Regions from separate parts of the Stenotrophomonas sp. TWI1151 genome, predicted to be linked through region 2. Evidence: predicted binding sites of a transcription regulator. Region 2 holds the regulator's gene; each other region holds the start of a gene.
The links. The regulator HrcA, encoded in region 2, represses chaperone genes, less so after heat shock. The targets are predictions, from matches to a motif close to TTNGCACTCNNNNNNNNNGAGTGCNAA.

Region 1 (4,638 bases), on a different contig from region 2:
ATGCCACCCATACCGCCCATGCCGCCGCCAGCTGCGCCAGCGCCGTCATCCTTCTTCGGGGCTTCGGCAACCATCGCTTCGGTGGTGATCATCAGGCCAGCGATCGAGGCAGCGTTCTGCAGCGCCGAACGGGTGACCTTGGTCGGGTCCAGGATGCCGAATTCCAGCATGTCGCCGAACTCGCCGGTGGCGGCGTTGTAGCCGAAGCTGCCGGTGCCTTCCTTGACCTTGTTGACGATCACGGACGGCTCTTCGCCAGCATTGGCCACGATTTCGCGCAGCGGGGCTTCCATCGCGCGCAGGGCGATCTGGATGCCGTGGTTCTGGTCTTCGTTGGCACCCTTCAGGCCGCTCAGCGCGGTGACCGCACGGACCAGGGCAACGCCGCCGCCCGGGACCACGCCTTCTTCAACGGCTGCACGGGTCGCGTGCAGGGCGTCGTCGACGCGATCCTTCTTTTCCTTCATTTCGATTTCGGTCGAGGCACCGACCTTGATCACGGCAACGCCGCCGGCCAGCTTGGCCACGCGTTCCTGCAGCTTCTCGCGGTCGTAATCCGAGGAGGTGTCTTCGATCTGGGTCTTGATCTGGGTGACACGCGCTTCGATGTTGGCCTTCTCGCCGGCGCCATCGATGATCGTGGTGTTTTCCTTGGAGACCTGCACCTTCTTGGCGCGGCCCAGGTCCTTGATCGTCGCCTTTTCCAGCGACAGACCAATTTCCTCGGAGATCACGGTGCCGCCGGTCAGCACGGCCATGTCTTCCAGCATCGCCTTGCGACGATCACCGAAGCCCGGTGCCTTGACGGCCACGACCTTGACGATGCCACGGATGGTGTTGACCACCAGGGTGGCCAGCGCTTCGCCTTCGATGTCTTCGGCGATGATCAGCAGCGGCTTGCCGGCCTTGGCGACGCCTTCCAGCACGGGCAGCAGGTCGCGCACGTTGGAGATCTTCTTGTCGTGCAGCAGCACGTACGGATCATCCAGGTCAGCGGTCTGCGACTGCTGGTTGTTGATGAAGTACGGGGACAGGTAGCCACGGTCGAACTGCATGCCTTCGACGACGTCCAGCTCGTTGTCCAGGCCCGAGCCTTCTTCAACGGTGATGACGCCTTCCTTGGTCACGCGGCGCATCGCTTCGGCGATGATGTTGCCGATCGACTCGTCCGAGTTGGCCGAGATCGTGCCGACCTGGGCAATGGCCTTGTCGTCAGCGGTCGGCTTGGAGATGTTCTTCAGCTCGGCGACGGCGGCGATCACGGCCTTGTCGATACCGCGCTTGAGGTCCATCGGGTTCATGCCGGCAGCAACGGCCTTGGCGCCTTCGCGGATCAGGGCCTGGGCCAGCACGGTGGCGGTGGTGGTGCCGTCGCCGGCGTCATCGTTGGTGCGCGACGCGACTTCCTTCACCATCTGCGCGCCCATGTTCTCGAACTTGTCAGCCAGTTCGATTTCCTTGGCGACGGAGACGCCGTCCTTGGTGATGGTCGGCGCGCCGAAGCTCTTTTCGAGCACGACGTTGCGGCCCTTCGGGCCCAGGGTAGCCTTGACGGCATTGGCGAGAACGTTGACGCCGCGAACCATGCGGGCGCGGGCGTCTTCACCGAAACGAATATCTTTGGCAGCCATTGCGATTACCTTTTTATGTAGAGCCGGGCCATGCCCGGCTGCTTGAACGGGAGGAAGTGCGGAAGCGCCGGCACGGGGCCGGCCGCATCACTCAGCCGACGATGGCGAGGATGTCGTCTTCGCGCAGGACCTTGAACTCGACGCCTTCGGACTTGTAGCTGCTGCCGGCGTACTGGCCGTAGATGACCTTGTCACCGACCTTCAGCGACGGCGCGCGCACGCTGCCGTTGTCCAGGGGCTTGCCCGGGCCGACGGCCACGACTTCACCCTTGGTCGACTTTTCCTTGGCGGAATCCGGAATCACGATGCCGCCGGACGAGATTTCGTCGGCTTCGATCGGCTTGACTACGACGCGGTCATGAAGCGGCTTGATGCTCATGTGAGACCCTTTTAAGTTGTTGATTGGTCTAGAAAAGTCTGGCGATGTTAGCACTCGCACAGGGCGACTGCCAGCCACGCTCACGAAAAAACCCGACGGTGCGGGACAGAGCAGAGATGGTGCTGGCCCCATCCCTTTCAAGGGCAGGCGACCGGTTTTTTTTGTCGATCCGGGCCCACGCGTGAATGTTTGACGCAGTTCTCAATGCGAAAGGTCGAATCCGACAGACCAATCGATGTGTCATCTGGATTGCGTAGATTCGAGCGGCACTGACCAATCACAAGGAGCCGTAGATGAGGTTGCTGACGCCGCTGTCCCTGGCCTGCCTGCTGGTGCTGGCCACCAGCCCGGCCCGGGCCGATGTATTCATCAATGAACTGCATTACGACGACAGCACCCCGGCCGGAGACGTCGGCGAGGCGATCGAAGTGGTCGCCACCGCCGGTGAAGACCTGTCCGGCTACCGGCTCTATCTCTACAACGGCAGCAACCCTTCGGCCGCCGCGGTCTACGCCAGCAACGCGGTCCCGGCCGGCACCGCCAGCTGCGGCAGCGCCCGGCTGGCCACGGTCAGCTACCCGACCAACGGGATCCAGAACGGTCCCAACGACGGCATCGCCCTGGTCGATCCCAGTGGCAAGGTGGTCCAGTTCCTCAGCTACGAGGGCACCATCACCGCCGCCGGGGGTCCTGCGGCGGGCCTGACCAGCCAGAACCTCCCGGTCAGCGAGACCAACAGCACCGCCCCGGGCACCTCCCTGCAGCTGACCGGCACCGGCAGCCAGTACGCGCATTTCACCTGGGCCGAATCGGCCCCACAGAGCTTCGGCGCCTGCAACCACGGCCAGACCTTCAGCGGCGGCGGCCCGACCGGCCCGAATACCGCGCCCTCGGTCACCGCCACCACCCCCGAGCAGGGCGCCAGCACCTTCCCGGCCGCCGCCGACCTGAGCGTCACCTTCAGTGAGCCGGTCACCCTCGCCAGCGGTGCCTTCGCGCTGAGCTGCGGCCAGTCCGGCACGGTCGTCCTGAGCCACCCGACCACCGGTACCCGCTTCACCCTGGCCACCAACACCGCGCTGGTGGCCGGTGAAGCCTGCCGCTTCGACATCCGCGCCACCCGCGTGAAGGATGCCCAGGGCGCCCGCCCGGCCGCCGATACCCGCATCGCCTTTACCGTGGCCACCGCCACCACGCCCGATCCGGGCAACCCCGGCACGCCCGGCGAGTACTACGCCCGGGTCAACACCTCCACCCCCAGCCAGTTGCGCTGCTCGCTGCACGAGACCATCAAGGGGCACACCGCCTACCCCTACAGCGGCTCGGGCACCAGCACCTGGACCATCCTGGAAATCGCCGACGAAGATCCCAACAACAGCGGCAAGATCCTCGATGCCTACCGCAACCGCAGCTACACCAAGGTCAGCGGGCGCGCAGGCACCGGCAGCGGGCTGACCTACAACCGCGAGCACACCTGGCCCAACTCGCTGGGCTTTGCCAGCACCACCGGCGACAAGGGCCTGCCGTACGCGCCGTATACCGACACCCACATGCTGTACCTGACCGATGCGCAGTGGAATGCGGACCGCGGCAACAAGCCGTTTGCCAAATGCGACAGCAACTGCGGTGAACGCGCGACCGAGGCCAACAATGGTTTCGGCGGCGGCAGCGGCGGCTACCCGGGCACCTCCAACTGGGTGCGCACGCCGGATGGCAATGGCGGCTCGTTCGAAGTGTGGGGCCACCGCAAGGGCGATATGGCGCGTGCGGTGATGTACATGGCGATCCGTTATGAAGGCGGTAAAGATGCCAAAACCGGGCAGTCCGAGCCGGACCTGGAGTTGACCGACGACCGCAGCAGGATCGTCAAAACGTCGGCCTCGCCGGCTTACATGGGCCTGCTCTCGACCCTGATCGACTGGCACCTGTCCGACCCGCCGGACGCGGCAGAACGCGCTCGCAACGAGGTGATCTTCAGTTTCCAGGGCAACCGCAATCCGTTCATCGACCACCCGGAGTGGGCCACCCCGACGCTGTTCACCTCGGCCAAGCCGACCACCTGCCAGCTGGCCAACTGAGCCCGGCCGACCGGCGCCCCCTCGCGGCGCCGGTCGGACCATTGACCTCTGGCGGTCCTATACTCGGCGGTCATGTCGATTGCCGATCCCGTCTTCCTGCTGTTCACCACCTGCCCCGACGTGGCCTGCGCCACGCGGCTGGCACACGCGCTGGTGGACGAACGCCTGGCAGCCTGCGTGACGCGCCTGGACGGGGCGCATTCGACCTACCGCTGGCAGGGCGAGGTCACCGAGGACCACGAGGTCCAGTTGCTGATCAAGACCACCGGCAGCCGCCTGGACGCCGCGATCGCGCGCGTGCAGGCCCTGCATCCGTATGAACTCCCCGAGTGCATCGCGGTCGAAACCCGCGCCGGCCTACCGGCGTACCTGGATTGGATTCGGGCGCAGACCCGTGAGGAAAGTGATTGATGACGCTGTTTCGTCGTGTTGCCGCGCTGTGCGCGTTGCTCGTGGTCTCCCTGCCGGTCTGGGCGGTCAGCGAAAAGGACCTGCTCCCGGTCGATGAAGCCTTCGGGCTGACTGCGCAGGCGCGTGACCGCGATCGCGT
Region 2 (4,638 bases):
CCGCCGACCAGGATCACTTCACCGATGTCGCTCGAACGCAGGCCGGCATCATTCAGCGCGATGCGGCACGGCTCGATCGACTTCTTGATCAGGTCTTCCACCAGCGCTTCCAGCTTGGCGCGGGTCAGCTTGATGTTCAGGTGCTTCGGGCCCGACGCGTCAGCGGTGACGTACGGCAGGTTCACTTCGGTCTGCTGGCTGGTGGACAGCTCGATCTTGGCACGCTCGGCGGCGTCCTTCAGGCGCTGCAGGGCAAGCGGATCCTTGCGCAGGTCGATGCCCTGGTCCTTGTTGAACTCGTCGACGAGGTACTCGATGACGCGGTTGTCGAAATCTTCGCCGCCCAGGAAGGTGTCACCGTTGGTGGCCAGCACTTCGAACTGCTTCTCACCGTCGACGTTGGCGATCTCGATGATCGACACGTCGAAGGTGCCGCCGCCCAGATCGTACACAACGATCTTGCGGTCACGGCCGTCACCCTTGTCCAGGCCATAGGCCAGGGCAGCAGCGGTCGGCTCGTTGATGATGCGCTTGACTTCCAGACCGGCGATGCGGCCGGCGTCCTTGGTGGCCTGGCGCTGGCTGTCATTGAAGTAAGCCGGCACGGTGATCACGGCCTCGGTGACGGTCTCACCCAGGAACGCTTCGGCGGTCTTCTTCATCTTCTCCAGCACGCGGGCGGAGATTTCCTGCGGGGCCATCTTCTTGCCGTCGCTGGTCTGGACCCAGGCGTCGCCGTTGTCATGGGCCAGGATGCCGTAGGGCACGTGCGCGATGTCCTTCTGGACTTCAGCGTCGGTGAACTTGCGGCCGATCAGGCGCTTGACAGCGTAGAAGGTGTTCTTCGGGTTGGTCACCGCCTGGCGCTTGGCCGAGGCGCCGACCAGGACTTCGCCGTCCTTGGTGTAGGCGACGATGGAGGGCGTGGTGCGATCGCCTTCCGAATTTTCGATGACGCGGGCCTTGCCGCCGTCCATGATCGCCACACACGAGTTGGTGGTGCCGAGGTCAATACCAATGATCTTGCCCATGAGGGAGACTCCTGAAAGTTCTGGGTACATCCGGCAGCTGCCGGGTTATGAATGGGATGTGTGGGACGCTGCGGACACTTTCAAGCCGTCCATCAAACACAGTGTTCGATGGCGACCCAACGCGTTCAGCGTCCGGTCGGACCGCCGGGCCTGGCCCGGCGGTCCGACCCGTGGGTCAGTCGCGGGCCACCACGACCAGCGCCGGCCGCAGCAGGCGGTCGTTGAGCAGGTAGCCCTTCTGGAACACCTGCACCACGCTGCCGGGCGCCGCGCCGGGCGCGTCGACCTGGCTGATGGCCTGGTGGTGGTCCGGGTTGAAGGTCTGGCCGGTCGGGTCGAGCAGGGTCAGGCCATTGTCGGCGGCGACCTTGAGCAGCTGCTTGTAGGTCAGTTCGAGACCTTCGCGCAGCGGGCTCGGCTCGCTGCCGGCGGCATTGAGGCCGGCATCGAGGCTGTCGAACACCGGCAGCAGCTCGCCGAGCAGCTTTTCATTGGCGAAGCGGCGCGCCTGTTCCACGTCACGGGCAACGCGCTTGCGCTGGTTGTCCAGGTCGGCGCGTTCGCGCAGCGACTCCGAGCGCAGCAGGGCCAGCTCGTTGTGCAGGCTGTCCAGCTGCTGCTGCAGGGACGGCTCAGCGCCCGGCTCGCCGGCGGGATTCTGGGATGCGATATCTGACTGATCTTGGTTCATTTCCGGATCCTTGGCGGTGACTCTCCGCCTCCACCCACCCCTATGTGGGCGCGGCTACGGGATTCAAGAGTCCAGGGCCGCTTTATGCGCGATCGCGGGACAATCCGCCGCCCGCGGGCGAGCCCAGCGCGGCCCCCAGCACCTGGGCGGTGGCTTCCACCAGCGGGATCATGCGGTCGTAGGCCATCCGTTTCGGGCCGATCACCCCCAGCACCCCCAGCACCTGGCCATCGGCCGAGTACGGGGCGGTGACCAGGGAGACGCTCTCCAGCGGCATCACCCCGGTCTCCTCGCCGATGAAGATGCGCACGCCCGGGGCCTGGATGGTGCGCTCGAGCAACTGCAGGATCTCGCGCTTGCTGGCGAACACATCGAACAGCTCGCGCAGGCGCTCCAGATCGGACAGGTCCTGCACGCCCATCAGGCGGGTCTGCCCAGCCAGCACCATGTCATCGGCCGGCGGCACCATCGCCTGCTCGGCCAGTTCGATGCTGTGCGCCAGCAACTGCTCCATTTCCGACTGCGCATCGCGCAGCTCCAGCAGCAGCCGGGCCCGGATCTCGGCCAGCGGCCGACCGGCGCAGTTCGCATTGAGGTAGTTGGCGACCTGCTCCAGCTCGCCGGGGTTGAAGCCGCGGCGAGGCTCGATCACCCGGTTCTGCACCTCGTTGTCGGCGAACACCAGGATCGCCAGCACCCGGCGCGCGTCCAGCGCCACGAAATCGATATGCCGGAACGCGAACTGCTCCCGGCGCGGGGCGCTGACCACCCCGACGAAATGGCTCATCGCCGAAAGCAGCTCCGAGGCACTGCCGAGCAGGGCCTGGGTGCCGGTGCCGGTGGCCAGCTCGGTGCGCAGGCGGCTGAGCTCGCCCTCGCCCGGCGGCTGCATCTTGACCAGGCTGTCCACGAACACCCGGTAGCCGTGCGCGGTCGGCACCCGACCGGCCGAGGTATGCGGCGAGCTGAGCAGGCCCAGGTCTTCCAGGTCGCCCAGAATGTTGCGGATCGTGGCCGGACTGACGTCCAGGCCGGCATGCCGGGCAAGGGTCTGCGAGCCGACCGGTTCGCCATCCTGGATGTGGCGCGCGATCAGCGTCCGCAGCAGATGGCGGGCACGCGGGGCGAGATGGGACGCGGAAGGATGCATGGAATCAGCCTGTGAGACGCCCACTTAGATAATGGCTGCACGGGGCGTTGGCAAGTCATTGGAGACGCCCCCCGCCCATGCTAGCGTGCGCGGCTTGGAGACACCCCTCGTGTACAACGTAGACCATGCTTAGACATCTATCGATCAAGGATTTCGCGGTCGTCCGCGCCACCGAGCTGGAATTCGGCGCCGGCATGACCGTGGTCTCGGGTGAAACCGGCGCGGGCAAGTCGCTGATGGTGGACGCGCTGGGCTTTTTGTCCGGGCTGCGCGCCGACAGCGGCGTGGTCCGCCACGGCGCCGCGCGCGCCGAGCTCTCGGCCGAATTCGCGCCATTGGCCGACGCCCCGGCGCGCCAGTGGCTGCGCGACAACGAGCTGGACGACGAAGAACAGTGCCAGTTGCGACGGGTGATCCGTGCCGACGGTGGCTCGCGCGCCTTCATCAACGGCCGCCCGGTGACGCTGACCCAGCTGACCGAGCTGGCCGGCATGCTGGTGGAGATCCACGGCCAGCACGAACAGCAGGCCCTGCTCTCGCGCCCCTCGCAGCTCTCGCTGCTGGATGCATTTGCCCGCAACGATGCCGAGCGCGCCCAGGTCCGCCAGACCGCCGCACGCTGGCAGACGCTGGTGGACGAAGCCGAGGCACTCTCGCGCCAGGGCGACGTGAGCGACCGGATCGGCTATCTGGAACACCAGCTCAGCGAGCTCAAGCGCGAAGACCTGGACCCGGCCTCGATCGCCACCCTGGGCAGCAGCCACCGCCGCCAGGCCCATGCCAGCGCGCTGATCGGCGCCTGCGACGTGGCCGTCAGCCGCCTCAATGGCGATGACGAGGTCTCGGTGCTGCAGCTGCTGCAGCAGACCCGCCACGATCTGGCCCGCGTGGCCGAACACGACAGCCGGCTCGGCGAGGTCGATGCCCTGCTCGACAGCGCCGCCATCCAGCTGGACGAAGCGCTGTCATTGCTCGACCGCGTCCATGACGACCTGGATGCCGACCCGGAGCAGTTCGAGGATATCGAGCGCCGTCTCGGCCGCCTGCACGACCTCGCCCGCAAGCACCGCGTGCCGATGGAAGGGCTGGGCGAGCATCGCGACGCCATGGAGGCCGAAGTCGAGCAGCTGCGGGGTGCCGACGAGCGCCTGCAGGCCCTGGCCGGCGAGATCGACCGTGCCGCTGGCCAGTGGAAAGCCGTGGCCGAGGTGCTCAGCGCCAGCCGCCGGAAGGCCGCCAAGGCCCTCTCGGACACCACCACCACCCTGATCGGTGAGCTGGGCATGGGCGGCGGTCAGTTCCTGATCGAGATCGAGCCGCAGACCGTGGTCAAGCCGGACCCGAACGGCGCCGAGCGGGTCGAGTTCCTGGTCGCCGCCAACGCCGGCCAGCCGCCGCGTGCCCTGCGCAAGGTCGCCTCGGGCGGTGAGCTGTCCCGTATCTCGCTGGCGATCGAAGTGGCCGCGCTGGGCCTGGATGCGGTGCCGACCATGGTCTTCGACGAAGTCGATTCGGGCATCGGCGGCGCCGTGGCCGATATCGTCGGGCAGAAGCTGCGCGCCTTGGGCGAGAAGCGTCAGGTGCTGTGCGTCACCCACCTGCCGCAGGTCGCCTCCAAGGGCCACGCCCACTACCGGGTCAGCAAGGCGCCGGTGGACGGCATGACCCAGAGCGCGGTCGAGAAGCTGGATACCAAGGCCCGCGAGGAAGAGCTGGCCAGGATGCTGGGCGGCGTGGAAGTCAGCAAGGAAGCCCGGGCTGCGGCG
Region 3 (4,638 bases), on a different contig from region 2:
CCTGGGCGCCGGCGCGGTCGCCCTCGCGCTGATCGGTGCGGCCGGGCTGGCGCTGCGTCCGCCGCTGGCGGCGCTCTCGCAGAGTTATGGCAGCCCCTTCGTGCTGCATGGTCTGGACCTGCTGCATTCCTCGTTCGTGCTGCTCGGCACCGTGGTGCTGGGCTGGCTGGGCGCCTGGCTGGTGACGGGGCATTTCCTGCGCCAGACCCGTCCGACCGAAACCTGAGGCCCGCATGCGTCCGCAAGCCCTCAAGCACCTCGCCGACGACGCCCCGCGCGTGATGGTCGTCGACGGCTCCAGGCTGGTCCGCAAGTTGATTGCCGATGTGCTGCAGCGCGAACTGCCGGCCGTGGAGGTGGTGGGCTGCGCGAGCATCGCCGAGGCGCGTGCGGCGCTGGATGCCGGGCCGGTCAGTCTGGTCACCACCTCGCTCACCCTGAGCGATGGCGACGGGCTGGACCTGGCGCGCATCGTGCGCGACGCGGCGGGGCAGGCCTACGTGCCGGTCATCGTGGTCTCCGGCGACGCGCAGCAGCATCTGGAACAGCGCCGCTTCACCGAGTACGTCACCGATTATTTCGACAAGGCGCTCGGTCACGAAGCCCTGGCCACCTTCATCCGTGGCTATGTGCAGCCAGAGACCATTCCGGGCGCCACGATCCTGTATGTCGAAGACAGCCGCGTCGTCGCCGAGGCGACCAAGCGCATGCTCGAACGGCAGGGCCTGAACGTGCTGCACGTGCTCACTGCCGAAGATGCCTTCGCGCTGCTCACCGCCGAGTCGCTCGGCCGCAGCAGCCACCGCATCGATCTGGTGCTCACCGATGTCACGCTCAAGGGCGAGCTCAGTGGCCGTGATGTGGTGCAGCGCGTGCGCGTGGACTTCGGCTACGGCAAGCGCCGCCTGCCGGTGCTGGTCATGACCGGCGACGGCAACCCGCACAACCAGTCCGGCCTGCTCCAGGCCGGTGCCAACGATCTGGTCCAGAAGCCGATCGAAGAGCGCCTGCTCATCACCAAGGTGCTGTTCCAGCTGCGCCTGTCCCGCCTCAACGAAAAGCCTGTAGTGCGATGAATGACGATGTAGTGCCCAGCATCCAGCTCGAACCGAGCTGGAAGACGCGTATCGGTGATTACCTGCTGCGCCCGGACATGCGCGAACTCTCCGCGTTCCTGCGCCAGCGCAAGGCGGCCGGTGCCCAGGTGTTTCCCCCTGGCCCGCAGATCTTCGCCGCGTTCGACGCCACGCCCTTCGACCAGGTCAAGGTGGTCATCCTCGGCCAGGATCCGTATCACGGGCATGGCCAGGCCCACGGCCTGAGTTTCTCGGTCATGCCGGGCGTACCGGTGCCGCCATCGCTGCTGAACATCTACAAAGAGATCGAGGCCGATCTGGGCATCCCGCGCCCGGACCACGGCTGCCTGCTGCCGTGGGCGCACCGTGGGGTGCTGCTGCTCAATGCGGTGTTGACGGTGGAGGCGGGCAACGCCGGCTCTCACCAGCGGCGTGGCTGGGAGGGCTTCACCGACCATGTGGTGGACACGCTCAACCGCGAGCGCGAGGGCCTGGTGTTCCTGTTGTGGGGCAGTTACGCCCAGCAGAAGGGCAAGGTCATCGATACCGGCCGGCACCGCGTGCTCAAGGCGCCGCATCCTTCGCCGTTGTCGGCGCATCGCGGCTTCCTGGGCTGCCGTCATTTTTCGATGGCCAATGACTACCTGCAGCGCCGCGGCAACGCGCGCATCGACTGGTCGCTGCCGCCGCGTGCCGCGCTGGAGCCGGCGGCGTAATCACTGGCGGTCGTCATCTGGACGGCCAGCATCGCGATGATGGAGTGCGCCACCTGCCGCTTGCGGGTTGAACATGGCGGGCTATTACCAGGCGTCGGTGGGTTTGGGCCTGCCACGCGTAGCGGTGGCGCAGGGGTAGAGCCAGGCCATGCCTGGCTGAACTGCCGACAACCTTTGCGGGCTGAATGGGCGCATCCGGCAGCCTGTTCAGCCAGAAAACACGCGCCAGCGCCCAATTCATCCGTCTATCCTGTTGATTTCATGGAGTTTGATGGTTTGTTTCCAGCCTCTCGCCACTGTCATCATTTCGCGGTACGTTAGAGGTGTCTTCGGTGCCAGCGTCCCATGAACAGAACGCTGGAACTTCTTTCCCCTTTAGCAGTCCAATTCCGGGACTGCTAAGATGAGTGCTATGAGCCAGAACACCTCTACTGCCCTTGTGGCAAACAATCTCCCGATTCCCAGTGCGCTCGGTTCGCTGGACGCCTACATCGGTGCCGTGCACCAGATCCCGGTGCTGTCGGTCGATGACGAGCAGGATCTGGCCCGCCGCTTCCGCGACGAGCTGGATCTGGACGCCGCGCGCGAGCTGGTCCATTCCCACCTGCGCTTCGTGGTGCACGTCGCCCGTGGCTACAACGGCTATGGCCTGGCGCTGGGCGACCTGATCCAGGAAGGCAACATCGGCCTGATGAAGGCGGTGAAGCGCTTCGACCCGGACATGGGCGTTCGCCTGGTGTCGTTCGCGGTGCACTGGATCCGTGCGGAAATGCACGAGTTCATCCTCAAGAACTGGCGCATCGTCAAGGTCGCCACGACCAAGGCGCAGCGCAAGCTGTTCTTCAACCTGCGCAAGTCCAAGACCCGCCTGGGCTGGATGAACGCGGCCGAAGTCAGCGCGGTGGCCAAGGACCTGAACGTGTCCGAGCGTGAAGTGCTCGAGATGGAGTCGCGCCTGTCGGGTCGCGATATCGGTTTCGATCTCTCCAGCGATGACGATGACGATCATGCGCCGCCGTCGCCGGCTGCCTACCTGCGCGCCAACGAAGAAGATCCTTCGATGGCGTACGAGCGGATGGACAGCGAAGACAATCAGCTGCAGCTGCTGCGCGAAGGCATGGCCGAACTGGATGCGCGTTCGCGCGACATCATCCGTCGTCGCTGGTTGGACGCGGACAGCAAGGTGACGCTGCAGGAGCTGGCCGATGAGTACGGCGTGTCGGCCGAACGCATCCGCCAGGTCGAGGCGAACGCGCTGAAGAAGATGAAGGCGCTGTTTACTGCGTGATGCAGTGACTGGCGTGGTTACGCAAAAAGGCCCGGCTGATGCCGGGCCTTTTTGCTTTCTGGCGTTCAGGGCAGTGCTTCGATCGGTCGTGGCCCCGACCGTGCCAGGTCAGCCCTGCTCGCGCGCAATCGCCCGCCAGCCGATATCGCCGCGGTGGAACTCATGGGCCCAATGGATGGCACCGACGCCGGCGTAGGCGTTGCGCTGTGCCTCGCCCACCGTGCCGCCCAGTGCAGCCACGCACAGCACACGGCCGCCGGCGCTGAGCACCTGGCCCTGCGCGTCCAGCGTGGTGCCTGCATGGAATACCTTGGCCGTCGCCGCCACAGCGTCCAGGCCGTGGATCACGTCACCGGTGATCGGGGTCTCCGGATAGGGCGAGGCCGCCATCACCACACCCAGCGACGGGCGCGGATCCCACTGCGCCTCCACGGTGTCCAGGCGCTCGTCGATCGCCGCTTCGACCAGATCCACCAGGTCCGACTGCAGGCGCAGCATCACCGGCTGGGTTTCCGGGTCGCCAAAGCGCACGTTGAACTCGATCACCTTCGGCGCGCCGCTGGCATCGATCATCAGACCGGCATAGAGGAAGCCGGTGAACGGAATGCCGTCGGCGATCATGCCCTGCACGGTCGGGTTGACCACCTCGCGCATCACGCGCGCATGCACTTCATCGGTCACCACCGGGGCCGGCGAGTACGCGCCCATGCCGCCGGTGTTCGGGCCGGTGTCACCGTCGCCCACGCGCTTGTGGTCCTGCGAGGTCGCCATCGGCAGCGCGGTCTTACCGTCCACCATCGAGATGAAGCTGGCTTCTTCGCCGTCCAGGAATTCTTCGATCACCACGCGTGCGCCAGCATCGCCGAAGGCATTGCCGGAGAGCATGTCGCGCACCGCGTCCTCGGCCTCGGCCAGGGTCATCGCCACGATCACGCCCTTGCCGGCGGCCAGACCATCGGCCTTGACCACGATCGGTGCGCCCTTCTCACGCAGGTAGGCCAGCGCCGGTTCGATGTCGGTATGCACGGCATAGAACGCGGTCGGGATCCCGTGGCGGGCCAGGAAATCCTTCGCGTACGCCTTGCTGCCTTCCAACTGCGCGGCGGCGGCGGTGGGCCCGAAGATGCGGTGCCCGGCGGCGCGGAAGCGATCGACCACACCAGCCACCAGCGGCACTTCCGGGCCGACCACGGTCAGGCTGATGCCTTCGGTGCCGACCAGCGCCAACAGACCGTCCAGATCGGTGACCTTGACGTCCACGTTGCGGCACTTGGGCTCGGTGGCGGTGCCTGCATTGCCGGGGGCGACGATGACCTCACGGACCTTCGCGGACTGGGCCAGCTTCCAGGCCAGGGCGTGTTCGCGGCCGCCAGCGCCGATGACCAGGATCTTCAATGCAGTTCTCGCGTAAGAGGGCAGGAACGTGATTTTACGCGGTGCGGGCGGCGGGTGCATTCGGGCGGTCGGTGGCCGTGGCAACCCACGGCCTCAGCTGTCGGCGCAGCCGTCGCGCTGGAGGTCGTCCGGCACCGGATACGCGCGCTGCCGGGCATCGAAG

Region 1: a site for HrcA is predicted at 2,058-2,084, ahead of ABE422_RS10395 (co-chaperone GroES). Genes of this name have one in related genera too.
Region 3: a site for HrcA is predicted at 2,168-2,194, ahead of rpoH (RNA polymerase sigma factor RpoH). Genes of this name have one in related genera too.

Annotation. Positions count from the first base shown of each region.
Region 1 covers NZ_JBDJLA010000007.1:73,758-78,395, forward strand. Annotated here, with positions in the region: gene groL (chaperonin GroEL) at 1-1,631, opposite strand, end outside; gene ABE422_RS10395 (co-chaperone GroES) at 1,723-2,010, opposite strand; gene ABE422_RS10400 (endonuclease) at 2,304-4,088, shown strand; gene cutA (divalent-cation tolerance protein CutA) at 4,161-4,499, shown strand; gene ABE422_RS10410 (protein-disulfide reductase DsbD) at 4,499-4,638, shown strand, end outside.
Region 2 covers NZ_JBDJLA010000015.1:79,751-84,388, reverse strand. Annotated here, with positions in the region: gene dnaK (molecular chaperone DnaK) at 1-1,031, opposite strand, end outside; gene grpE (nucleotide exchange factor GrpE) at 1,207-1,722, opposite strand; gene hrcA (heat-inducible transcriptional repressor HrcA) at 1,805-2,872, opposite strand; gene recN (DNA repair protein RecN) at 2,998-4,638, shown strand, end outside.
Region 3 covers NZ_JBDJLA010000007.1:117,687-122,324, reverse strand. Annotated here, with positions in the region: gene ftsX (permease-like cell division protein FtsX) at 1-226, shown strand, start outside; gene ABE422_RS10605 (response regulator) at 234-1,076, shown strand; gene ung (uracil-DNA glycosylase) at 1,073-1,792, shown strand; gene rpoH (RNA polymerase sigma factor RpoH) at 2,205-3,080, shown strand; gene purD (phosphoribosylamine--glycine ligase) at 3,189-4,475, opposite strand; gene ABE422_RS10585 (hypothetical protein) at 4,569-4,638, opposite strand, start outside.